DNA from 2 places in the Streptomyces sp. x-19 genome. Region 2 is predicted to be linked to the other one. Evidence: riboswitches for the same ligand, from Rfam matches in the RefSeq annotation. Region 2 holds a riboswitch; the other holds the start of a gene.
The links. Region 2 has a riboswitch for magnesium ahead of ACLJT4_RS14860 (NRAMP family divalent metal transporter). Riboswitches for the same ligand answer to the same signal wherever they lie in the genome.
Positions count from the first base shown of each region.

Region 1: it holds a riboswitch for magnesium, as region 2 does, so the genes downstream of both, ACLJT4_RS09505 (NRAMP family divalent metal transporter) here and ACLJT4_RS14860 (NRAMP family divalent metal transporter) in region 2, are expected to answer to the same signal.

Region 1 covers NZ_JAJPWK010000003.1:187,119-198,839, forward strand. Annotated here, with positions in the region: gene pls (epsilon-poly-L-lysine synthase Pls) at 1-901, opposite strand, end outside; gene ACLJT4_RS09500 (hypothetical protein) at 1,350-2,129, opposite strand; M-box (ykoK) riboswitch at 2,282-2,452, shown strand; gene ACLJT4_RS09505 (NRAMP family divalent metal transporter) at 2,751-4,406, shown strand; gene ACLJT4_RS09510 (MgtC/SapB family protein) at 4,468-5,199, shown strand; gene ACLJT4_RS09515 (effector-associated constant component EACC1) at 5,322-5,696, shown strand; gene ACLJT4_RS09520 (aminoglycoside phosphotransferase family protein) at 6,173-7,318, shown strand; gene ACLJT4_RS09525 (aspartate aminotransferase family protein) at 7,470-8,795, shown strand; gene ACLJT4_RS09530 (1-deoxy-D-xylulose-5-phosphate synthase N-terminal domain-containing protein) at 8,792-10,603, shown strand; gene ACLJT4_RS09535 (glycosyltransferase) at 10,584-11,721, shown strand, end outside.
Region 2 covers NZ_JAJPWK010000004.1:512,715-524,435, forward strand. Annotated here, with positions in the region: gene ACLJT4_RS14845 (NAD(P)-dependent oxidoreductase) at 1-749, shown strand, start outside; partial or broken gene ACLJT4_RS14850 (fasciclin domain-containing protein) at 927-1,235, shown strand; partial or broken gene ACLJT4_RS14855 (helix-turn-helix transcriptional regulator) at 1,498-2,250, shown strand; M-box (ykoK) riboswitch at 2,399-2,571, shown strand; gene ACLJT4_RS14860 (NRAMP family divalent metal transporter) at 2,878-4,521, shown strand; gene ACLJT4_RS14865 (hypothetical protein) at 4,624-4,971, shown strand; gene ACLJT4_RS14870 (winged helix-turn-helix domain-containing protein) at 5,549-6,013, shown strand; gene ACLJT4_RS14875 (hypothetical protein) at 6,189-6,512, opposite strand; gene lpdA (dihydrolipoyl dehydrogenase) at 6,663-8,063, opposite strand; gene ACLJT4_RS14885 (DUF1269 domain-containing protein) at 8,304-8,810, opposite strand; gene ACLJT4_RS14890 (MFS transporter) at 9,102-11,660, opposite strand; gene ACLJT4_RS14895 (MarR family winged helix-turn-helix transcriptional regulator) at 11,657-11,721, opposite strand, start outside.

The DNA.
Region 1 (11,721 bases), on a different contig from region 2:
TGTTCCACATCTCGCGGCCGGGTCCGGCGAAGCGGTCGACGAGCCCGGCCGGGCAGGATTCGCCGCCGACGATCAGCAGGCGGACCCGGCGCATCGCCTCGTCCGGCCAGAGCGCGGCGAGGGTGGGCACGGTGGAGACGACGGTGATGCCGCGCTCGACGAGCCAGGGGCCGAGTTCGTGGCCGGCCCGGACCAGCGCGCGGGGTGCGGGCACCAGGCAGGCGCCGTACCGCCAGGCGAGCCACATCTCCTCGCAGGAGGCGTCGAAGGCGACGGACAGCCCGGCCAGCACCCGGTCGCCGGGGCCCAACGGCCGGTCCTGGCAGAACAGGGCGGCCTCGGCGTCGACGAAGGCGGCGGCGGAGCGGTGGCTGACCGCCACGCCCTTGGGCGCGCCGGTCGAACCCGAAGTGAAGATGATCCAGGCGTCGTCGTGGGGGCCCGCGGAACGCGGGTCGCCGAGGGGCCGGGCCGGGCCGGGCAGCGGGCCGTCGGGGCCGAGGACGGCGCAGACGGCGGCCTCACGGAAGACGGTGGCGGCCCGCTCGTCGGGGTCGTCGGCGTCGACCGGCACGTAGGCCGCTCCGCTGCGCAGGACGGCGAGGATGGACAGGTACAGCTCGGCGGTCCCGGAGGGGACGCGGACTCCGACCCGGTCGCCGGGACCGATGCCACGGTCCCTGAGCTGCCGTGCGCGGCGTTCGATCTCGATACACAGGTCGCGGTAGGTGAGCGCCTCGGAGCCCGTGTCGAGGGCGATCGCCTGGGGATGTGCGGCGGCGGTGGCATCGAGCACGTCGAGCAGGGTCCGCGGGGCCGGGGTGCCGGCGGTGCGGTACAGGGCCCGTTGGGGCACTGGTTCGGACGGCTCGAAGGACGATTCGAGAAGGGGCGACGACATCGATATGCCTCTGTTCGGTGCCGGTGGGTGGATGACCCTCGGACGTTCGCCCCTAGAGATGTCGCTGCTCAGGCAGGGGGTTCGCCTGCCGGGCGATCTGTTCCGCAATTCGAACGTGCTGTGAATGCGGCCATCGGGCGCTTGGGCAGGCAGCGCCGGGAAAGCGGCCGCGGCGCCTGACCACGGCGTGGGAAAGAATTGACTCCGGCCGGGGATTGTTTTCGGCACCACTCCCCCGCGCCGACAAAACCGCAGGTCAGGACCGTGATCCCGATCGGTCACGGGTCAACCGGTCAAGCCTTGTCTAAATGATTGCGCAACTGAGCACATATTCATCGACTTCTCACGCCGACCTCATCGCGGTGTCATGACGCGGCCATACCCTCGCCGTGCGTCCGGTACACCCCGAGACACCCGCGAACGTCGACCAACGGGGCGCCGGCGCCGCCTACTTGAGGATGTTCACGGCCCGGGCCACCACCAGGACGACGGTCAGCAACGAGACCGCCGACTGCACCAGCATCAGCAGCTTCGCCCAGCGGGTCAGCGGCATCACGTCGGTGGGACTGAAGGCGGTGGCGTTGGTGAACGACAGGTACAGGTAGTCGGCGAACTGCGGCTCCCAGTGCTCCGGGGCCAGCTCCGGCGTCGCCATCTGCGGGAAGAGGAAGTCCGGGTAGCGGCGCACCGCGTGGACCCGGGCGACCGGCCCGCCGCGGTCCCACTCCCAGTACCAGAGCGCGAAGACGATCACGTTGGTGGCCCAGATGCTGCCGCCGGTCGCCAACAGCGGTCCGGCGTCGCTGCCCTCCGTACCGCGGACCAGGCCGATCACCAGGTGCACCGCGGACCAGCCGTTCGCGGTGCTGATCATCGCGATCAGCACCAGCCCCGCCCCCCGGTAGAGCCACGAGACCCGCTCGATGCGGTACGGGTCGGCCAGCACCAGCACGAGCAGCAGCGCGATCTCCAGCCCCGGCAGCAGCCACTCCGGATGGATCGCCAACCGCTCCGGCAGCAGCCACTGCAACGCCGCCGCCAGCAGCACCGCGCACGTCGAGGGCCAGCGGGGCTCACCGCGGGTGACCCGCCGCCAGGCCGGGCGCAGCCGGTGCCCCGCCTCCGCCACCCCCGCGACGGCGGGCGCCAGCAGCGCCTCGATGCGGTCCAACCGCTCGGCTTCGGTACCGGATTCGCCCGGCGTGCCGGGCTCGGGGTCCTGGGACATGCGGCTCATGCTCACCCGAGGTCGACGCGGTGTCCAGCACGTCGGACCGGGGCGGCCGGGCGGTCCGCCGCGGGGTTAAGAGTCGGTCAAAAACTTGCGCGATTGCGCAAGTGTCCATCGACAGGGTCTAGACTCCTAGAGGTTTGACGAAGCACGCACCTCGTTCGGTGAGGCGTCGTCACGGACACAGGCCACTGATCCCACCCGTCGAGAGACGCTCCGGATCAGGACAGGTCTCCCCGGCCCAAGGGGTGACCCCAAGTGGCTGCCCCACCCGGGGCTACGCCGTGACGTGCCAAAGCTCTGACGAGTGGGGGTGAGCCGGTCGACGGTGACCGGCCGCTCCTTGCCGGATCGACGACGGCGCGTCCCGTGCGCCCCGGCCGGAAGGAGGCGAGAGACATGGATTGCAGTAGTCCGGGCCATCATCGGCCCCACCTCCGCTTGCCCTCGCATTCTTCCGGCACGCGGTAGCCACCTTCCCTGCGCGGCCTCCCCGCCGCACCACGCCCCCGTACGGCCATGCGCCGACACGGGTCGCCGTGCTGCGCTCCCGCGCAGGGAAGACGGCTGCCTCGCGCCCCCAACACCTCCCCCGCCCGGGGGACTTGGGAGGTCGCCATGACCGAGACCACCGTCCGCACCACGGCCCCCGCACCGCACCCCACCGCCGTGCTCGACGACGCGCACACCGGTGACATCCGCGGCGCGCTCGGCACCATCCGGCACGACGACACCGCCCCGCGCCGGGGCCTGTCCGCCAAGCTCAAGACCCTGCTCGCCGTCGTCGGCCCCGGCCTGATCGTGATGGTCGGCGACAACGACGCCGGTGCCTTCACCACCTACGGCCAGGCCGGCCAGAACTACGGCACCCACCTGCTGTGGACCCTGCTGCTGCTCGTCCCGGTGCTCTACGTCAACCAGGAGATGGTGCTCCGGCTCGGCGCCGTCACCGGAGTGGGGCACGCCCGGCTCATCCTGGAGCGGTTCGGGAAGTTCTGGGGCGCCTTCTCCGTCATCGACCTGTTCCTGCTCAACGCGCTGACGCTGGTGACGGAGTTCATCGGCATCACCCTCGCCGCCGGGTACCTGGGGCTGCCCAAGGTCGGCGCGGTCCTGCTGGCCGCGGCCGTCATCATCGCCTCCGCCTTCACCGGGTCGTTCCGCAGGTTCGAACGGATCGCCATCACCCTGTGCGCGGCGTCCCTGCTGCTCGTCCCGCTGTACTTCCTGGTCCACCCGTCCACCGGGCAGATGGCCCACGACTTCGTCGTCCCGCACCTGCCCGGCGGACCCGGCGGACCGTCCGCGGTGATGCTGCTGATCATCGGCATCGTCGGCACCACCGTCGCGCCCTGGCAGCTCTTCTTCCAGCAGTCCTACGTCATCGACAAGCGGATCACCCCGCGCTTCATGGGCTACGAGAAGGCCGACCTGTGGATCGGCATCGCCATCGTGGTGCTCGGCGCCGCCGCCCTGATGGGGTGCACCGCCGCCGCCTTCGCCGGCACCGCGGGCGCCGGAGCCTTCACCGACACCGCCGGCATCGCGCACGGCCTGACCGCCCACGCCGGCAAGCTCGCCGGGGTGCTGTTCGCCATCGCCCTGCTGGACGCCTCGATCATCGGCGCCTTCGCGGTGTCCCTGTCCACCGCGTACGCCATCGGCGACGTCTTCGGCATCCGGCACTCCCTGCACCGCGGCGTCGGCGGCGCCAAGGGCTTCTACGCCGTCTACGCGGGGCTGGTCGCCGCGGCCGCCACGATCGTGCTGATCCCCGGGTCGCCGCTGGGCCTGCTCACCGAGGGCGTGCAGACCCTGGCCGGGGTGCTGCTGCCGTCCGCCTCCGTCTTCCTGCTGCTCCTGTGCAACGACCGGGCGGTGCTCGGCCCGTGGGTCAACGGCCCCCGCACCAACGCCTTCACCGCCGCCGTCGTCGGCGTCCTGGTCACCCTCTCGGTGATCCTCACCGCCGCGGTCCTCTTCCCGGACATCGACGCGGGCAGCATCCTCACCCTCATGGCGGGCTGCGGCGCGGCCGGGGTGCTGGCGCTCGGGTACGCGGAACTGCGGCGGCGCCGCAAGGGCTGGGCGCGCGGCAGGCGTCCGGTGGACCGCACCGGCCGCGAGGACTGGCGGATGCCGCCCCTGGCGGAGCTGACCCGGCCGGTGCTCTCCACCGGACACAAGATCGGCCTGACCGCGCTGCGGACGTACCTGCTGCTCGCCATGGTCCTGGTCGTCGTCAAGCTCGTCCAAGTGGCGCTCGGCCAGTGAGGTTTCCGGCCCGGCGCCGACACCCGTCCCCCACCCCACCCGTTCCCGAGGAGGTGCTCCCATGCACACCCTGACCGTCGTCGACTTCCTTGTCCGACTCGCCACCGGCGTGGCCTGCGGAGCGCTCATCGGTGTCGAGCGCCAGTGGCGCGCCAGGATGGCGGGACTGCGCACCAACGCCCTGGTCGCGGCCGGGGCCACGCTCTTCGTCCTCTACAGCACCGCCGTCGGGGACTCCGGCAGCCCCACCCGCGTCGCCTCGTACGTGGTCTCCGGCATCGGCTTCCTCGGCGGCGGGGTGATCCTGCGCGACGGGGCGGGGGTGCGCGGCCTGAACACCGCCGCCACCCTGTGGTGCTCGGCGGCGGTCGGCGTGCTGGCCGCCTCCGGGCGCCTCGAACTCGCCGTCCTCGGCACCCTCGCCGTCCTCGCCGTGCACCTCGTGCTGCGCCCGGCGGGACGACTCCTGGACCGGGCCCCGGCGTCCGGATCCGACCCCGACGCGGCCGTCCTCGCCACCGTGCACGTGGTCTGCGAGCGCCGCGCGGAGACGCACATCCGCGCCCTCCTGCTCCAGGCCCTCACCTCGTCCGGCCTGACCCCCATCGGCCTGCGGGCCCGGCGCGACGCCGAGGACACCACCGGCATCCGCGCCTCGGTGACCGTCTCCGGCGACCTCGCCCAGGCCCTGGAACAGGTCATCGCCCGACTCTCCCTGGAACCGGACGTCCGCGACCTGCACTGGCACCTCGACGCGTCCGAGGTCGCCCCCGAACAGTCCGCGTTGGCGTGAGGTGGCAGGGAGCGCCGTCCGGAGCCGCGACCGCCCCGCCCGGACTCCGACAGCACTGCGGCACGACCGTTTTTCGCGGACCACGACCGGGCGGCGCGCGCATCGGCCAGGATGGTCGCGTGATGACCGACGGAGTACCGGAACTGTGGTTGCGCCTACCGGGCGCCGCGGACCAACTGCCCTCCCTGATGGACTGGTTGCGCCATGAGGACGGGCTGCGCGGCCGGGTGCGGGCGGTGCACTCCCCGCCCGCACCCGGCGAGATGGGCGGGGCGCTGGACGTGCTCGCGGTGGCCGTCGGCTCCGGAGGCGTGGGCGCGGTGCTGGCCAACTGCCTGGCCACCTGGATCGCCCAACGGCGCTCCGACCTCCGGATCACCCTGAGCACCCGGGACGGCCGCACCCTTGAGGTGGACGCCAAGGGCGTCGACCCGCAGGCGCTGGTGCGCGACATCGCGCGCCTCCTCGACGACCCCGGTGCGGGGACCGACCGGTAGTCGCAGGCCGCTGAGGGGCGCGTAACGGCGCCTGCCCTGGGGCGTGGCCCGCCAGGTGCCGTGCGTTGCGCCCGCTCGGGGCGGGGCCGGCGGGCCGGCACGGCCGCCTGCCGGGTGGGCGGGGTGGCTGCGGCCGGGGCCGTCGCCGACGATCGGGCAGCCGGGCGAGGACCGTTCGGGCAACGCCGGCGGGCCGTTCGGTCCTGACGGGAGGGCAGGGCGGGTGGCCGGCCGGTCGAGGACCGTCAGGCCATCGACCGTGCGCAGCCGCGACCGGCGGCGGCACGGGGTGGCCGCGGACGCCGGGCGGGGCGGGCAGGACTCCGCGGCCGGGCGCGGGACGGGTCGGTCGGCGGGCAGGGGGGCGTCGATCGGGCAGCGGCCCCTGCCCCGGGGAAGGGACCGTTCGGATCTGGTCCGGAGGCGGACGAATGCGGTGGAGTGGCACCCGTAGCCGCCTCGCGAACAGGGACGACATGCACAGTCAGGAACGGCAGGAGCACGACCGGGAGGTCCTCTCGGTGCCCGGTGACGCGCCGCCGGGCAGCGCGGAGTGGGTGCGCGGCGTGCTGGCGGCGGCCTGGGGCGGGCCCTGGGCCGGACTGCCGGTCCGGCCTCTCGTGTCCGACGGGGCCGCGCCGCTCAGCCACACCGCCGGACTGTGGCACGTCGACCTGCCCGGCAACGGTCATGTGCTGAAGGTCCAGTTGAACCCCGACGCCGCGCGACAGCGCCGCTTCTACCCGCTCAAGGAGCGGATCGCGGCACACTGCCGGGGTCTGGGAGTCCCCGTTCCGGCGGCCGTGCCGGCGGCGGACGGCGCCACCAGCGTGTGGTGCCAGGGCCTGGTGTGCGAACTCAGCCCCTGCCTGGACGGCGCCTCCGTGGCGTGGTTCACCCCCGCCGAGGCACGGGAGGTGGTCCGCACCGGGTTGGACCTGCGCACCGCCCTGGACCGGTTGCCGCCGGGGTGGTCGGAGGAACTGGCACCGATCCCGCTGCCCCGGCTGGTCGACGAGGAGCACTGGCCGACGGCGCTCCGGGACGCCGAGGAGCGGCTGCTGCCCCTGGCCGAGGAGGGCGAGGGCGACTGGCACCGCGCAGCGGCCTCGGTGCTGCGCGAGACGGTGGCGGCCGGACACCTCCCACGGCAGGCCGACGTGCCCGCCGTCGGGGACCCCGTGCCCCGACCCGCGGTCGTCCACAGCGACCTGCACCACCACCACTTCGTGCTCACCGACGACGGTCCCCGCGGCCGGCCGCGGGTCCAAGGCGTCCTCGACTTCGACAACGTGCACGTCGGCGACCGGCTCCTGGACCTGGCCTGGCTGGCCGAGGCCGCCGGACGCATCGCCGAGCCCGCGGAACGGCGCCGGTCGCTGACCGCGTTCACCCGGACCGCGACCGACCGCGGGCTGCTGCGGCCGGGCGAGGAACGGCTGTTGATGCCGCTGCTCGTGGCCCACTCACTGCCGGTGATCGTCGACATCGCCAAGGACATCCTGGAACGGAACATCCTCAGCCCCGTCTGGCTCGGCTACTTCGACCTGCTGTCGCCGGCGCGCCGCGGGGAGATCCACCGCCTGCTGACCGCTCCCGCCCCGTCGGCGCCCGCCCGGTGAGGACGCCGGACCGGTACCCGGACGGCCACTGACCGGGCCCGCGCGGCGACCCGGCACCGTCCTCCCCCATCTTTCTGACGCCTCGTCACTCACTGCGGTCGCCTCCGCAGAGTGCTCCGTTGCTCATCCCCCGCACAGAAAGAGTTCCCGCATGCCCGCACAGGAGTCCGCGGCTTCGCCGTGGCCGACCGACCTGTCCGCCTACTGCTTCGAGGTCCCCCACTCCACAGACTCGCTGCTCTTCAGCTCCGCCAAGGGCGTCCGCCTGACCGACGCGACCGGGCGCAGCTTCCTGGACGCCATGTCGGGCGTGTTCGTGTCCTGCTTCGGGTACGACTGCGAGCCCATCGCCCAGGCCGTCCAACAGCAGCTGCACACCATGCCGTTCAACCCCCCGCTGCACGGCGCCAACCAGGCCGCGCTCGACCTGGCCCGGGCCCTGGTCGACCTGGCCCCCGAGGGCATCACGGCCGCCAAGCTGGTCAACGGCGGATCGGAGAGCATCGAGGCCGCCATCCGGCTGGCCCGCCTCTACCACCGCTCGCACGGCCGGCCCGACAAGGTCAAGGTGCTCAGCCACTACCACGGCTACCACGGGGCCACCTTCGGCTCGCTCACCCTGACCGGCCGGCCCGACGTCAGCCGCTTCGGCCCGGGGCTGCCCGGCGTCGTCCACGTCTGGCCGCCGGACTGCCTGGAGGAGTTCTGGGGCGTCGCACCGGACCGGTCCGCCGCGCTGGCCGCGGAGATGATCGAGCGGACCATCGAGGCCGAGGGCGCCGACTCGGTGGCCGCCCTGGTCATCGAACCGGTCATCCACCTGCGCGGGATGGCGATCCCGTCGGCCGACTACTTCGCCCGGCTCCGCGACATCTGCGACCGGCACGACATCCTGCTCGTGTTCGACGAGATCGTCACCGGCTTCGGCCGCACCGGCCAGCCCTTCGCCGCGCAGACCTTCGGCGTCACCCCCGACCTGATGTGCGTCGGCAAGGGCATCTCCGGCGGCTACGCGCCGCTGGCCGCGGTCCTGATCGGCGAGCGGATCGCCGCCGTGCTCGGTGACGCCGACGGAGCGCGCGCCTTCGCCCCCTCCCACACCTACGCCGCCAACCCCATGGCGTCGGCGGCGGGCCTGGCCGCGGTGAGGCTGTTCCACGACGGCGACTACCTCACCAAGGTGCGCGAGTTGGCGCAGTACATCGAGCCCCGACTGCGGCAACTGGTCACGGGGCGCGGCACCCTGCGCGCGATCGGCCTGCTGTACGGCGCCAAGCTCGCCGATGCCGACGACGGCGGGCAGGGCCCGATCGGCGAACGGGTCGCCCGCGCCTGTCTGCAGCGGGGCCTGATCCTGCGCGGTCAGGACGACTGGTTCGTGCTGGCCCCGGCGTTCGTGACCACCCGCGCCGAGGTGGACGAGGCCCTGGGGATCCTCGGCGAGGCCCTGGACGAGGTCTGCGGGGCGGCCCGATGAGCGCCCTGCACGCCCTCGTGCAGGGCCCGGCCACGGCCGCGGCGCCCCGGCTCACCGAGCCGGAGCGGGCCGTGGTGCAGCGCGAACTCGACGAGCTCGCCCGGGGCGGCTACACCGGCCCGCTGCTGGAGAGCCTGCGCAAACTGGCCGCCGCCGTGCCCGAGCGGCTCTACGACGACAGTGCGCGGGTGCTGTTGCGGATGCACGAGATCGCCGGGTCCGGCAACTACCAGAGCAACCTGTCGTCGCTGCCGCTCGTACGGGCCTGCTTCGACCTCGGCCTGGTGCCCGAAGACGGGCCGGGACCGGCCGAACTCATCGTCGGGCGCGGGCACATCGCCCCCGCGTTCTACGCCGAGCACTACGTCCGCGGCACCTTCCCGTTCGCCCCGTTGGCCACCCTCCACCAGGGCGGCCTGACCGGCGTCGTCCACCAGGACCTGGGCTTCACCAACACCATGCGCTACAGCCTGGGGGTGGGCGTGGCCCAGGCCGTCAGCCTCGCCTGGGAGCTGACCCGCCGCGGCGAGGACCGCAAGGTGGTCTGCCTGGCCGGCGACGGCGAGTTGCAGGAGGGCGTGGTCTTCGAGTGCCTGCGCTTCGCCCACGAAGCGGACCTGAAGAACCTGGTCCTCGTCGTCGACACCAACGACAAGGGCATCGAGCCGCTCCTCAAGCCGCTCAGCCGCGGCTACCTGGCCAGCTACCTGGACCGGGTCGAGGAGGTCGACGGCCTGGACACCGCCACCGTCCGCGACTCCCTCGGCGCGCTGCTGGCCGCGCCGACCTCCGCCGCGCTGGTGTGCCGCACGCGCAAGGGCGACCACAGCTTCAAACCCGCCACCACCGCGCCGGCCACCGCACCCCGCCCGGCCAAGGTCTCCTTCGCCAACACCTCCGGCGCGGCGCTGGCCGCCTACCGGGAGCGCACCGGACGCGAACTGGCCGTCTTCACCGCCGACATGGCCGCCCGCTTCGGACTGCGCGGCAAGGTCCCCTACACCAACACCGGGCTCGCGGAGACGCTGAGCCTGGGACTGACCCTGTCCCTGCCGGAGGAGACCGTCAAGGTCGTCGCGACTGACGCGATGTACTACATGGACTCCCTGAGCATGCTCACCGAGGCCACCACCAGCGTACGCAACCTGCTGGTGCTGGCCGGGCGCAGCTGGGGTGCCTGGGGCGGCGCCCACAACGCCACCAACCTGCTGGGGCAGCTGCTGCACACCCGGGTCTACGAGCCGGTCACCGCGGCCGAGTTCGCCGCCTGCCTGGACCGCCTCGACCGACACCCGGACACCACCCACGTGATCAGCACCGTCGACGCCAAGTTCGACCCGCCCCCGGCGGACTGCGCCGGCGACGTGGACGGGGGGACCTGGCTCACCCCGCCCGGCGACGGACGGCCGCGAGCGGCCGTGGTCACCTTCGGCTACGCCGGAGTGCTCGTCGCCGAGGCCAACCGCGGCCTGGGCGTGCCGCACCTGCACTGCGCGGCCCTGGACCCCGACCTGGACGCCCGCACGCTCGCCCAACTCGGCGCCTGCGACGACCTGTTGATCGTCGAGTACAACGGCGTGCACGGCGGTTTCGGCGAGCGCCTGCGCAGCACGTACCTGCTGCCCGCCCGGGTGCACGGCGTCCGCCAGGACATCGCCAACCGCGTGCACGACCGGCAGTTGCGGTTGCACGGCATGGGCCCCGAGCAGCTCGACGCGTTGCTGCGCGACCTCGCCGGCCGGCCCGGCGCCACCACGACGACGGCCGACGGCATCGAGGAGGGCGCCCGTGCGACTGCACACGCATGACTACCGCGCCCCGGAGACCGACGGCATCGTCGACGGCGCCATCCTGATGCACCGCGAGATGGCCGAGCTGCTGACCCGGCGTCAGTCGGTGGCCTGGCACGACCTGACCGGCGGTCCCGGGTGCGTCGCCGCGGCCGGCCCCGGCGACGTGGTGTACGCCGGATCGGGACCGTACGCCTTCCTCTACCACCACTGGCGGCAGCGCACCGGCGGCCGCTTCCGGATCGTCCGCGAGGTGCACACCGCCCTGTGGTCGGGCTACTGGGCGCAGGAGGAGCTGTGCGCGCCGCTGGTGCGCCCCGGTGACCTGGTGCTCTTCCCCACGGAGTACACCCGGCGCCTGTTCGTCCGCCACTTCCCCGCCGTCACCGAGGAGAACTCGGCGGTGGCCTACCCCATGCTGGACCGGCTGCCCCGCAACGGGCCCGTGCCCGCGCCGGAGCCGGGAGAGGCACTGCGCATCGGCTACCTCGGTGCGCTGTCGCTGGCCAAGAACTTCGACCAGGTGGTGGACGTCTTCGCCCGCTGCCACCGCGAGAGCGGCGGGCGGGCGAGCCTGGTGTGCGCGGGCAAGCCCAACCACCCCCGCTGGGAGGCGGACGCCGTCCGCACGACCCTGTCCGGGCAGGGCGTCCCGCCCGGCGCCGTCGACCTGCTCGGCGTCCTCGGACAACACCAGCTCGCCGACTTCTTCGCCCGGATCGACGTGCTGCTCTTCCCCAGCACGGCCTCCCGGGAGACCCTCGGCCGGGTCGTGCTGGAGGCACTGGCCCACGGCGTACCGGTGGTGGCCGCCGACGTCGGCCCCGCCGTGGAACTGCTGCCCGCCCGCAACCTGGTGCCCACCGTCCTCGACACGACCAGCGAGTTCACCATGAGCCGGGTCGGTCCGCTGGGGCGGATCGACGAGGACGCCCTGACCCGCAAGCTCCTGCACCGCGACTACGCACCGGCCGCCATCCGCAGCGCCGCCCCCTTCCAGGACGAAGCGTTCCTGCACGCCCTGGCCGGCGCACCGGACGCGCACGCCCTGGAACACGACACCACGCTGCCCGACGCGCTGCGCGTACCGGCCCGCGCCGACTTCGACCCGCAACGCGCCGTGGCGCAGGCCGAGC
Region 2 (11,721 bases):
TCTTCAGCATGGTTTCCGCCTCGCCTGACCTGGAGGCCGTCATCACAGGGCCGGGCGGTGTGCTGACCTCACCCGATGCCGCACCGGGGGTGCTGGTGGACAGCTCCACGGTGTCGACGCAAACCTCCGCGCTGATGCGGAAAGCAGCCACCGAGCGTGGCACCGACTTCCTGGCCGCCCCGGTGAGTGGGAACCCGAAGGTGATCGCCGCGGGCAAGTTGACCGTTGCGGTCTCCGGCTCGCGCGAGGCGTTCGACCAGGTCGAGCCGTTGCTCGCCCTGCTGGGGCGCGGAGTGACCTATGTCGGCGAGGGGGAAGTCGCCCGGCTCGTCAAGATCGCACACAACGTCTTCCTCGGCGTCGTCACCCAGTCGCTCGCCGAGATCACCGTTCTCGCGGAGAAGGGCGGTGTCAGCCGTTCCGCCTTCCTGGAATTCCTCAACGCATCCGTGCTGGGTTCGCTCTACACCCGCTACAAGTCGCCCGCGCTGGTCAACCTGGACTTCACACCGACGTTCACCATGCCGCTGTTGCGCAAGGACTTCGACCTGGGGCTTTCTGCCGCCCGCGAGCTGGAGGTCCCGATGCCGCTCGCCGCCGCCACCGCTCAGCTGATCGCGGGTGCCATCGGCGCGGGGCACGTCGAGGAGGACTTCGCCGCCCTGATCCTCGAACAGGCCAGGAACTCCGGCATCACCCTGGAGGCCCAGGACATCCCCGTGGACGACGGCCTGTCACCGCACGCCTGACCGGCCCTGACTCGGCCGGATCGCAGGAGACGACGAGCGGCCTCGACGAGAACGCGCGGACCGAACCGCCAGCCGGGATGGGAACGGCTCATGGGGCTGCCAGCCACGCCAGCAGGCGGCCCCGCCACCAACAGCGGCCGGCGGCCTCGGCGCGCCGAGCGGACCGGTCGAAGACGGCCAGGCGATGATGCTGTGGCCGGACGCGCATCGATCACCAACAAGATTCCCAAGGCCCGGCTGGACAAGGTCCTGACTGACAAGACGATGACGACCAAGTTCCTCACCGGCCACGTCGTCGGTGAGAAGATCGCCCCGGCCAAGCTCGCTGACGGCTCGTACGAGACGCTGGCGAAGAACAAGCTCACCACGTCCGGCTCCGGCGAGAACTACACGGTCGACGGCTCCGCCAAGGTCGTCTGTGGCAACGTGCAGACCGCCAACACCACCGTCTACATCATCGACACCGTCCTGCTGCCCAAGAGCTGACCGGAGCCTGAGTCCGGGTGCCCCGGTGCATGCCGGGGCACCCGGGGGACGGCGACCGCAGCAGGCTCGGCCGTCGCCGTCGCGGGTGTCACAGGCCAGGCGGCGGGCACCGACGCCCTGCCGGCGAAAGATAGTTGACATAGCGTCAGATACCGTTCCACGTTCGCGCTCGCCCTTCCTGTCGGCGGCGAGCCCCGTGAGATCGGCGCAGTGGAGATCGGCCGCACCTCAGGCCACCGCTGCCCGGCTTAGCGTGGAAGGCGTGAGCATCGAGAGCGACATCCGCGAGTTCCTGGCCTCCCGCCGCGCCAAGATCACCCCCCAGCAGGCCGGGCTGCCCGCCTACGGCACCAACCGCCGGGTAAAGGGCCTGCGCCGCGAGGAAGTCGCCATGCTCGCCGGCGTCAGCGTCGACTACTACGTCCGCCTGGGACGCGGCCGTATCACCGGGGCCTCGGAAGAAGTCCTCGACGCCGTCGCCAACGCCCTCCATCTCGACGAGGCCGAACGCGCCCACCTCTACGACCTGGCCCGCGCCGCCGCCAAACGCCCGGCCCACCGCAGGCGCGCCCGCGGCCCGCTCCCCGACAGCGTCCTGCGCGTCCTGCACTCCATGACCGACTCCCCGACCTTCATCCGCAACGGCCGCCTCGACATCCTCGCCACCAACTCCCTCGGCCGCGCCCTGTACTCGCCCCTGTTCCGCGACCCCACCGCCCAACAGGCCAACATCGCCCGCTTCCAGTTCCTCGACCCGCTCGGCCGCGACTTCTTCCCCGACTGGGAGCAATCCCTGAACACCACCGTGTCCCTGCTGCGCACCGAGGCCGGGCGCGCCCCGCACGACAACGACCTGACGCAGCTGATCGGTGAACTCGTCACCCGCAGCGAGGAATTCCGCACCGCCTGGGCCAAACACAACGTGCGCCTGCACCACACCGGCCGCAAGTCCTTCCGTCACCCCGCCGTCGGCGTACTCACCCTCGACTTCGACGCCCTGGACCTGTCCGCCCAGGCGTTCTGTGCTGCGGACCGGCCCCTGGGCGGGCAACGGACTCCGACGACTGCGGCCGGGAACGGGTTCCGTGGCGAGGCGCGTCAAGACTTCGCCAAGCAGTTGCGTGATCTCGCAACTATGCCGTTATGCTTCTGGAGGTTTGAAGAAGGCACCTCGTTCGGTGAGGCGTCTGCACGGACACAGGCCACTGACCCGACGACGTCGAGAGACGCCCAGGTTCAGGACAGGTCTCCCCGGCCTAAGGGGTGACCCCAAGTGGCTTCCCCACAAGCGGAATACGCCGTGCAGTGCCAAAGCTCTGACGAGTTGGGGTGAACCGGTCATCGGGACCGGTCTGCTCCTTGCCGCGTCGTCCAGCGCCCACGTGCGCTCCGGCCGGGAGGAGGCGAGAGACATGGACTGCAGTTGCAGTAGTCCGGGCCACAGTAGGCCCGTCATCCGGATTCGCATGTCCTTCTCGACCTCCGGTACGCGGTAACCACCTCTCCCGCGCGCACGCGCCTCCACGCCCCAGGCACCCGTACGGCCTTCGCCGTCCCGGGTGTCCGGGCTGCGCGCTCGCAACGGGACGGCTCCCGCGCGCCCTCAACACCGCTCCCCAACGGGGGAATTGGGAGGCCCGCCATGACCAGCCTGATCAACGACAAGACTGTTCCCGCACCGCGCAGCGCCGTCCTCGACGACGCGCACGTGGGCGACATCCGCGGTGCGCTCGGCACCATCAAGCACGACGACACCGGCGAACGCCGGGGTCTGTCCGCCAAGCTCAAGACGTTGTTGGCGATAGTCGGCCCCGGCCTGATCGTGATGGTCGGCGACAACGACGCCGGCGCCTTCGCCACGTACGGCCAGGCCGGACAGAACTACGGCACGCAGCTGCTGTGGACCCTGCTCCTGCTCGTCCCCGTCCTGTACGTCAACCAGGAGATGGTGCTGCGTCTCGGCGCGGTGACCGGAGTGGGGCACGCGCGCCTGATCCTGGAGCGGTTCGGGAAGTTCTGGGGCGCGTTCAGTGTCATCGACCTGTTCCTGCTCAACGCGCTGACGCTGGTCACCGAGTTCATCGGCATCACCATGGCCGCCGACTACCTGGGGCTGCCGAAGACGGCCTCGGTGGTCCTGGCCGCAGCCGTCATCATCGCTTCCGCCTTCACCGGGTCCTTCCGCCGCTTCGAGCGGATCGCCGTCGCCCTGTGCGCCGCCTCGCTCCTCCTGGTCCCGCTCTACTTCATGCTCCATCCCAAGACGTCGCAGATGGCCCACGACTTCGTGACCCCGGTCATCCCTGGCGGCAGCGGCGAGTTGGCCACCGTCATGTTGCTGATCATCGGGATCGTGGGCACCACCGTGGCGCCCTGGCAGCTGTTCTTCCAGCAGTCCTACGTGATCGACAAGCGCATCACCCCGCGCTTCATGAAGTACGAGAAGGTCGACCTGTGGATCGGCATCGCCATCGTCGTCATCGGCGCCGCAGCCCTGATGGGCCTGGTCGCCGCCGCGTTCGCCGGGACGAAGGGCTTCGGCGACTTCACCGACACCGCGGGCCTGATCAACGGCATCTCGGCCAAGGCCGGCAAGGTCGCCGGTGTCCTCTTCGCGATCGCCCTGCTGGACGCCTCGATCATCGGCGCGTTCGCGGTGTCGCTGTCCACCGCGTACGCGATCGGTGACGTGTTCGGGATGAAGCACTCCCTGCACCGGGGCGTCAAGGGCGCCAAGGGCTTCTACGCCGTCTACGCCGGCCTCGTCGCCGCTGCGGCCACCATCGTGCTGATCCCCGGCTCCCCGCTCGGCCTGCTCACCCAGGGCGTGCAGACCCTCGCCGGCGTCCTGCTGCCCTCCGCCTCCGTCTTCCTGCTGCTGCTCTGCAACGACAAGCAGGTCCTCGGACCGTGGGTGAACGGGCCCAAGACCAACGCCTTCACCGCGGCGGTCGTCGGCGTCCTGGTGTCACTGTCGATCATCCTCACCGCCTCGGTGCTCTTCCCCGACATCAGCGCGGCCGCCATCCTCGACATCATGGCCGGCTGCGGCGTCGCCGGGGTACTGGCCGCCGGCTACGCCTTCACCCGCCGGCGCACCGCCACCAAGGAAGACCCCATCGACCGCACCGGCCGCGACTCGTGGCGGATGCCGCCGCTGGAGACGCTGACCCGGCCGGTCATGTCCACCGGCCGCAAGATCGGTATGGGAGCCCTGCGCACCTACCTGCTGGTCGCGGCGGTCCTGGTCGTCATCAAGATCGTCCAGGTTGCCCTCGGCAGCTGACCCGCGCACGTCGACGACCGATCACTCCCGTGCCGGGGTGGCGGCGGGACCTCCCCGCCCGCCGCCACCCCACCGACCCCTCACGGAGATGGGAGGGCACCCATGCGCCTTCTCCCGCACCTCACCAAGCTCACCGCACCGGCCCGGCGGCACCACCACGCCACCGACGAACGTCCTGACCCGAGCCCCACCGGCCACATCTGCCCGCGTGTGCGGTTGGCCCTGCAGGACGGCACCGAGCGGGAGTACCTGCTCGACGGCCCCGGTACCTGCCCCCTTCCCCGCGACCCGCACGCCAGGTACGAACCGCGCGTGCACCTGGCCTACCTCCTCGCCCAGCAGGGCCACGACGCCCACTGGCTCGCCCGCTTCGCCGACCTGCCGCTGCCCGCGGCCGATCGCCTCACCGAAGCCGCCTCCTCGGCCACCCGAGCCGGATACGCTCCGTAGCTCCCGCGGGCGCTGAAGCCCGCACACCACCGCACCGTTCACCCGCCCCCGGCCATGCCTGTCCTACGCCGACAGCGCGCCGCCCCACGGAGGTGACTCCCGCATGTCCGTCTTCACCGCTGTCCACATCCACCGGCCCGCCCTCCGCCGCGGGAACACCCGCCGCGTCGTACGCGACTTGCTCTCCGCAGTGCTACGGCGCATCGCCGACAGCCCTCTCGACAGCCCCGTTGTCCGCACACTGCCCCGTCCGGCGTCCGCGGCCGGGGCGACCGGCCGGGAACGGCCCACTGGGCTGCACGCCCACTGGCACACCGTCACGGGCCCCGATGGCCGGCCCCGCCTCGAAGCCACATGGCACTAGCGGCTCCGCGGACGCCGCACCCGTAGGGACCCGCGCCCGCTTCCCTGCCCGGAGAGGTCATGGCGCCCCTCCCCCATCCGGCCCGCTCCTGCGAGCAGGTGAGCACTGCCCGCCATGCCGCACCAGCACCCCAAGCCGGCGCCGCCTCCGACGCCCCATGCCCCACGCCCCACGCACGGCCGTCCTCAACACACCGAGCCGACAGGAAACGACATGACCATGAACCACCGCACGGCCGACCGCGTCCACCACGACCGGGCGACCCCGCCCGCACCACGAGTGCGGGACACGACCTGGCCCGTCCCGCGGTCACCGCACACCCCCGAGGCCACGGAGCCGCCCCAGGCCCCCGTGTACCGCGTGGACGGCCTCGTCGTCGACTGCGCGATCCGACGCGCCTCCATCGAAGGCCGTCAACTCCCCCTCACCTGTATGGAGTTCGAGCTGATCGCCCATCTCGCCGCCTACCCCGACCGCATCCACACGCGCCGCCGGCTGATGGAACTGGTGTGGCAGCAGGCACCCATGGGCGACCTGCGCACCGTAGACGTCCACATCGCCCGGCTGCGCCGCAAGCTCGGCCCCGACCACCGGGCGCTGATCCGCACCGTGCATCGGATCGGCTACGCGTTGGGCCCTCAGCCGCTGCCCGGAAACCGCTCCGGGAACACCGTCTGACCCCCTACCCCTCCCACCGCTTCCCGACCGGACGTGACCCACGAGGTACCCATGCGATCCCTGCCCCGTACGCATGCGACGATCCGCTGGTCACCGGCCTGGTGGCGCGTGTGGCCCAGGTCCACAGCACCCCACTTCCCCCGGCCGGCCCGACCACCCCGGCGTCCCGGAAACGTCACGCCCGGCGGTGCCGAAGCCCTCGCCAACACCGACCCCACCGCCGTCGCCGCCGGAGCGCCGCACCGAGCGCCCGGCGAAGGAGGCCGTCGCCCGCCCGGCGCCCCCGGTCCGCCCGCCGCGGACCAGTGCCGTACTCGACGAGGCCCGTCTCGGCGACATCCAGGGCGCCTGCAGCGGCGGAGCCGAGCAGCACGCCGCTGATCACGGGGCGCTGCCGGGAGGTGGCGAGAACGATCAGCAGCAGCTCGGCGCCGGCCACGACCAGAACCGCCACCATGGCGATGACCTCGGCATTCCTCCGGCCAGGCACGATCCTCATGGCATCTCACCTTCCCCTCCCATCGTGGCTCTGAGATGCGTCCCGTGAGAAGAAGTGGCGCAGGCGGTGATGGCCGTGCTCTCGGGTGGGAGCGCGGCGCCGGTGAGGCGGCTTCTCGCTGGTCAGCGCCCTGGCGGAGGTGCGCGGCGCTCACATGTTGATCATGTGCCCCGCCAGGCCGTGGATCGCTTCCTGGATCGCCTCGCCGAGGGTGGGGTGGCCGTGGACGTTGCGGGCCACCTCGTGGACGGTGAGGTCCCACTTCTGGGCGAGCGTCAGTTCCGGGAGGAGTTCGGTGGCTTCGGGGCCGATGAGGTGGGCGCCGATGATCTCGCCGTGGCGGGCGTCGCTGATGATCTTGGCGAAGCCCGCGGTGTCGCCGATGCCGTGGGCCTTGGCGTTGGCGGTGAACGGGAACTTGGCCACCCGGACGTCGAAGCCCCGGTCGCGGGCCTGTTCCTCGGTCCAGCCGAAGCTGGCGATCTGCGGCTGGCAGAACGTCACCCGCGGGATCATCACGTAGTCCAGTTCCATGGTCTCCGCGCCGCCGATGGTCTCCGCCGCCACGATGCCCATCGCCTCGGCGGCGTGCGCCAGCATCAGCTTGGCGGTCACGTCCCCGATGGCGAAGAGGTGCGGCACGTTCGTCCGACACCGGCCGTCGACGTCGATGGCGCCGCGCTCGGTCAACCGCACGCCGGTGTTCTCCAACCCGAAGCCGGTGGTGCGGGGTTGGAATCCGATGGCCTGGAGGACCTGGTCGGTCTCCAGGGTCTGGCGCTGGCCGCCGGTGGTGACCGTGACGCGCACCCGCTCCCCGGAGTCGTCGATCCCCTCGACACGGGTGGACGGCAGGACGTTGATGCCCAACTTGCGGTAACGCCGAGCGAGTTCGGCGGACACTTCGGCATCCTCCAGCGGGACGACGCGGTCCAGGAACTCGACGAGGGTGACCTCCACGCCGTAGTTGTGGAGGACGTAGGCGAACTCGACACCGATGGCGCCCGCGCCGGCGATGACGATGCTCCGCGGCAGTTCGTCGGAGAGGATCTGCTCCTCGTAGGTCACCACCCGGCGGCTGAGCGAGGTGCCGGGCAGCAGTCGGGTCACCGAGCCGGTGGCGATGATCGCGTGGTCGAACGACAGGGTCTCGGTCCGGCCGTCGCCCAGGGTGACGTGCAGGGTGTGCGGGTCGATGAACGCGCCGACCCCCTCGAACTGCTCGATCTTGTTCTTCTTCATCAGGAAGCGCACGCCCTTGGCCCGGCCGTCGGCCACCTTGCGGCTGCGCAGGTACGCCTCCCGGTAGTCGAAGGTGACGCTGCCCTCGACGTGCATCCCGAAGGTCTTCGCCTCCCGGTTGACGAGGTGGGCGATCTCGGCGTTGCGGAGCAGCGCCTTCGACGGGACGCAGCCGATGTTGAGGCAGACCCCGCCCCAGTACTTGGCCTCGACGATCGCCGTGCGCAGGCCGAGTTGGGCGGCCCGGATGGCCGCGACGTACCCACCCGGGCCGGCGCCCAGGACCACCACGTCGAAGTGCGGACTCATGCCCGACGTCCGCGTCGTTCACCGTTGTGGGCGCGGGACGGGGACCGTCCGGTGATTCGCTGGCTCATGCTCGGCAGCCTAAGCGGGGGTGCCCGGGGCCGCAGCGCGCCGCGGTCCAGCCGGGGGCCGGCGGTGCGGTGCGACGCTGCGGCGGTGCAGGTGGGCGGTGGCCGCGGCCTCGTCGGCGGCACGGCTGCCGGGCGGTTCGGCGACGGCGGGCGGGCCGGAGCTCCGCTTCGTTCAGGCCGCCTGCGGGGCCCCGACGAGTTGCTGTACCAGTTCGTGTTCGTCGGACTGCGAGAGGGACGTCTTCAGCACCGTTCCGCCCAAGGGCTGGAGGGCGGCGGCGAACTGGCCCTCGTTGAGCTTCGTGGCCATGACGACGACGGCGGCCTTGCCTGGTTCGAGCAGTTCGTGGGCGCGGTCGCGGAACCGCTTGTCGAGACCGGACTGGTTGAGCTTGCCCGCCAGTCCGCCCAGTGCGGCGCCCAGCAGCCCGATGGCCGGCATGAGGAACAGCATGCCCATGACCAGGCCCCACAGTGCTCCCGCGGTGGCCGAGGTCGCGATGGCGCGGCGTGGAATGTCGTCGTGCGTGTCGACGTGGGTGTGCCCGTCGGCGTCGGCGGAGACCACGGCCAGGCCGGTGAGGACGACGGCGTGCTTGCGTTCCAGCTCCAGGATGCGGCTCTCCGCCCGCCTGGCGTGCTCCGCGCTGTCGTACCCGATCATGATCAAGTCTGACATGGGTGCCTCCCTCGCCTCAGGAGGCCACCGGCTCACGCACGACCGGACGCGCCTCGCGGTGTCGGCGCCTGGCGTGCGCGGTCAGGTGTGAGTGCCTCCTCCTTCTTCAAGCTAGCCCCGGCCCACCACCGTGTGCACTTCATGCGCGCGGGGCCGGGCGCCGGCAGCCGTCCGGCCGGCCCGTCGGACCTGCGCCACGCTCCCCCAGGCACGGTCTGGGAGCCCGCCAGCACGCGGCGAGGGCCCGGCGACCGAAGTCGCCGGGCCCTCGCCGTACCGCCGTGACGGGTGTCAGTTCGCCGTGTCGTGGCTGAGCTCGATGTCGCACTCGGCCTGTCCGGAGGCGGTCAGCCGCAGCGGGGTGGCGGCCGGCGGATAGCCGCTGGCGATCAGCGTGTACTCGCCGCTGTCGAGGTCGGTGAAGACGTACTCACCGTCGTGACCGCTGGTGGCGCTGCCGACGACGTTGCCCGCCGGGTCCAGCAGGGTCACCCGGGCGTCGTCGACCGAGTTGCCCTGGGCGGTCCGGACGGTGCCGCGGACCTGCGCGCCCAGCGTCAGCCGGACCTCGTACCAGTTGCGGGAGCTGGCGGCGACCTCGACCTGGAGGGCCGACGGACGGTGGCGCTCTGCGCTGACCGCCAGGGTGTAGCTGCCCGGGGTCAGTTCGTCGAACGCGAATCCGCCGTCCTGGCCGACGACTCCGGAGGCCACGACCTCGCCGCGGACGTCGGTGGCCACGACCAGCGCACCGGGGACCGGGTCGTCGTTCTTCTCCTCGCGGACCTCGCCGGACAGGCCGGCCGCGCCGCTGAGCGTCAGGTCGAACGAGACCGCTTCGGCGCCCACCACGACGGTCAGGGCCTGCGGCTTGCGGGCGCCCGCCGAGCCGATCAGCACGTACGTGCCGGGACCGGTGGTCGGCAGTGCGTAGCCGCCGTCCGCGTCGGTGGTGGTGCGGCCGAGTTGCCGCCCGCCGACGCTGATCAGGGTGACCGCGGCCTGGGGAACCGGCCGGCCGCCGCTGTCGCGGACGGTGCCGCTGATCAACGCGCCGGACGCGGCGTCCGGGACGCTCTCGGCGGCCACGGCGGCCGGGACGACCGCCTCCGGGGCCGGGACGGCGACCGGAGTGGCGTCCGCCGCGGGCGGCACCTCGCCGTTGGCCTCGGCCTCCGCCTGGGCCCGTGCCTGGAGGCCGGAGATCTGCCGCAGCGGCACCTCCTTGATGAACCACATCAGCACGAAGGCCAGCGCGACGACGACGGCACCCATCAGGAAGACGGTGTGCATGGAGTCGGCGAAGCCGCGCTTGAACGGCTCGGCCAGTCGCGGGTCCAGGTGCTGGATGAACGAGGAGTCGCTCAGCACGCCCGAGGAGCCACCACCGGTGGGGTGCTTGAGCATGTCCAGCACCGGCTTGCTGGCCGGGTCGTGCAGGACCGCGGGGTCCTTGAGCGCGCTCTGGAAGCGCGCGGTGGACGCGGCGCTCTTGAACGCGTCGCCGATCTTGTCGCCGACCGTGCTGAACAGCACCGACAGGAAGATCGCGGTACCGGCGGTGGCGCCCATCTGACGGAAGAACGTGGAGGAGGCGGTGGCCACGCCCATGTCCTGCGGCGGGACCGCGTTCTGCACGGCCAGCACCAGGGTCTGCATGCAGCCGCCCAGGCCGAGACCGAAGACCAGCATGTAGACCATGGTTTCCCACAGCGCGGTGTCCCACTGGACCCGGTAGTGGAAGAGCAGCATGGCGGCGACCATCAGGGCGGTGCCGACGATCGGGAAGATCTTGTAGCGACCGGTCTTGGCGGTGATCTGGCCGGACACGATGGAGGCGATCATCATGCCCGCCATCAGCGGCAGCATCTCCAGGCCCGACTTGGTGGGGCTGGCGCCCTTCACGATCTGGAGGTACTGCGGGATCATCAGCATCCCGCCGAACATGCCCATGCCGATCAGCACGGACAGCAGGCTGGTCTTGCTGAAGGTGCCGTTGCGGAACAGCCGCATCGGGATCAGTGCGTCGTCACCGATCCAGCGCTCCACGAAGATCCAGGCGATGATCCCGACCACGCCGATGACGTAGCAGGAGATCGACTCCGCCGAGGTCCAGCCCCACTCCCGGCCCTGCTCGGCGACGAGCAGCAGCGGGACGACGCCGATGGTGATGGTGAGCGCGCCCCACCAGTCGATGCGGCGGTTCCGGCGGGTGTGCGGGATGTTGAGGACCTTGGCGACGACGAACAGCGCGACGATGCCGATCGGCACGTTGACCAGGAAGACCCAGCGCCAGCCGGTGATGCCGAGCAGGCTGGCCTGGCCGGCCAGCGCGCCGCCGATCAGCGGACCGGCGACGCTGGAGGTGGCGAACGTGCCGAGCATGTAGCCCTGGTACCGGGCGCGCTCCCGGGGCGGGACGATGTCACCGATGATCGCCAGTGCCAGCGACATCAGACCACCGGCGCCCAGGCCCTGGAGGGCGCGGAACCCGGCGAGTTCGGTCATCGAGGTGGAGAAGGTGCAGAGCACCGAGCCCACCACGAAGATGCTGATCGCGGCCAGGTAGTAGGGCTTGCGGCCGTGGAGGTCGGACAGCTTGCCGTACAGCGGGGTGGCGATCGTGGAGGTGATCAGGTAGGCCGTGGTCGCCCAGGCCTGCTCGCTGAGCCCGTGCAGGTCGTCGGCGATGGTCCGGATGGACGTGCTGACGATCGTCTGGTCGAGTGCGGCGAGGAACATCCCCAGCATCAGGCCGCTGAGGATGGTGAGGATCTGGCGGTGGCTGAGTCCCCCGGCCCCGGGTATCGCCTTGGCTTGCGCCCCTGGCGGAGAGGTGGCTGTGCTCATCTACGTATCTCTCCCTGCTCCACGGTGGCGCCCTGGTCTCCGTCGGGGCCCGGCCGTGCGT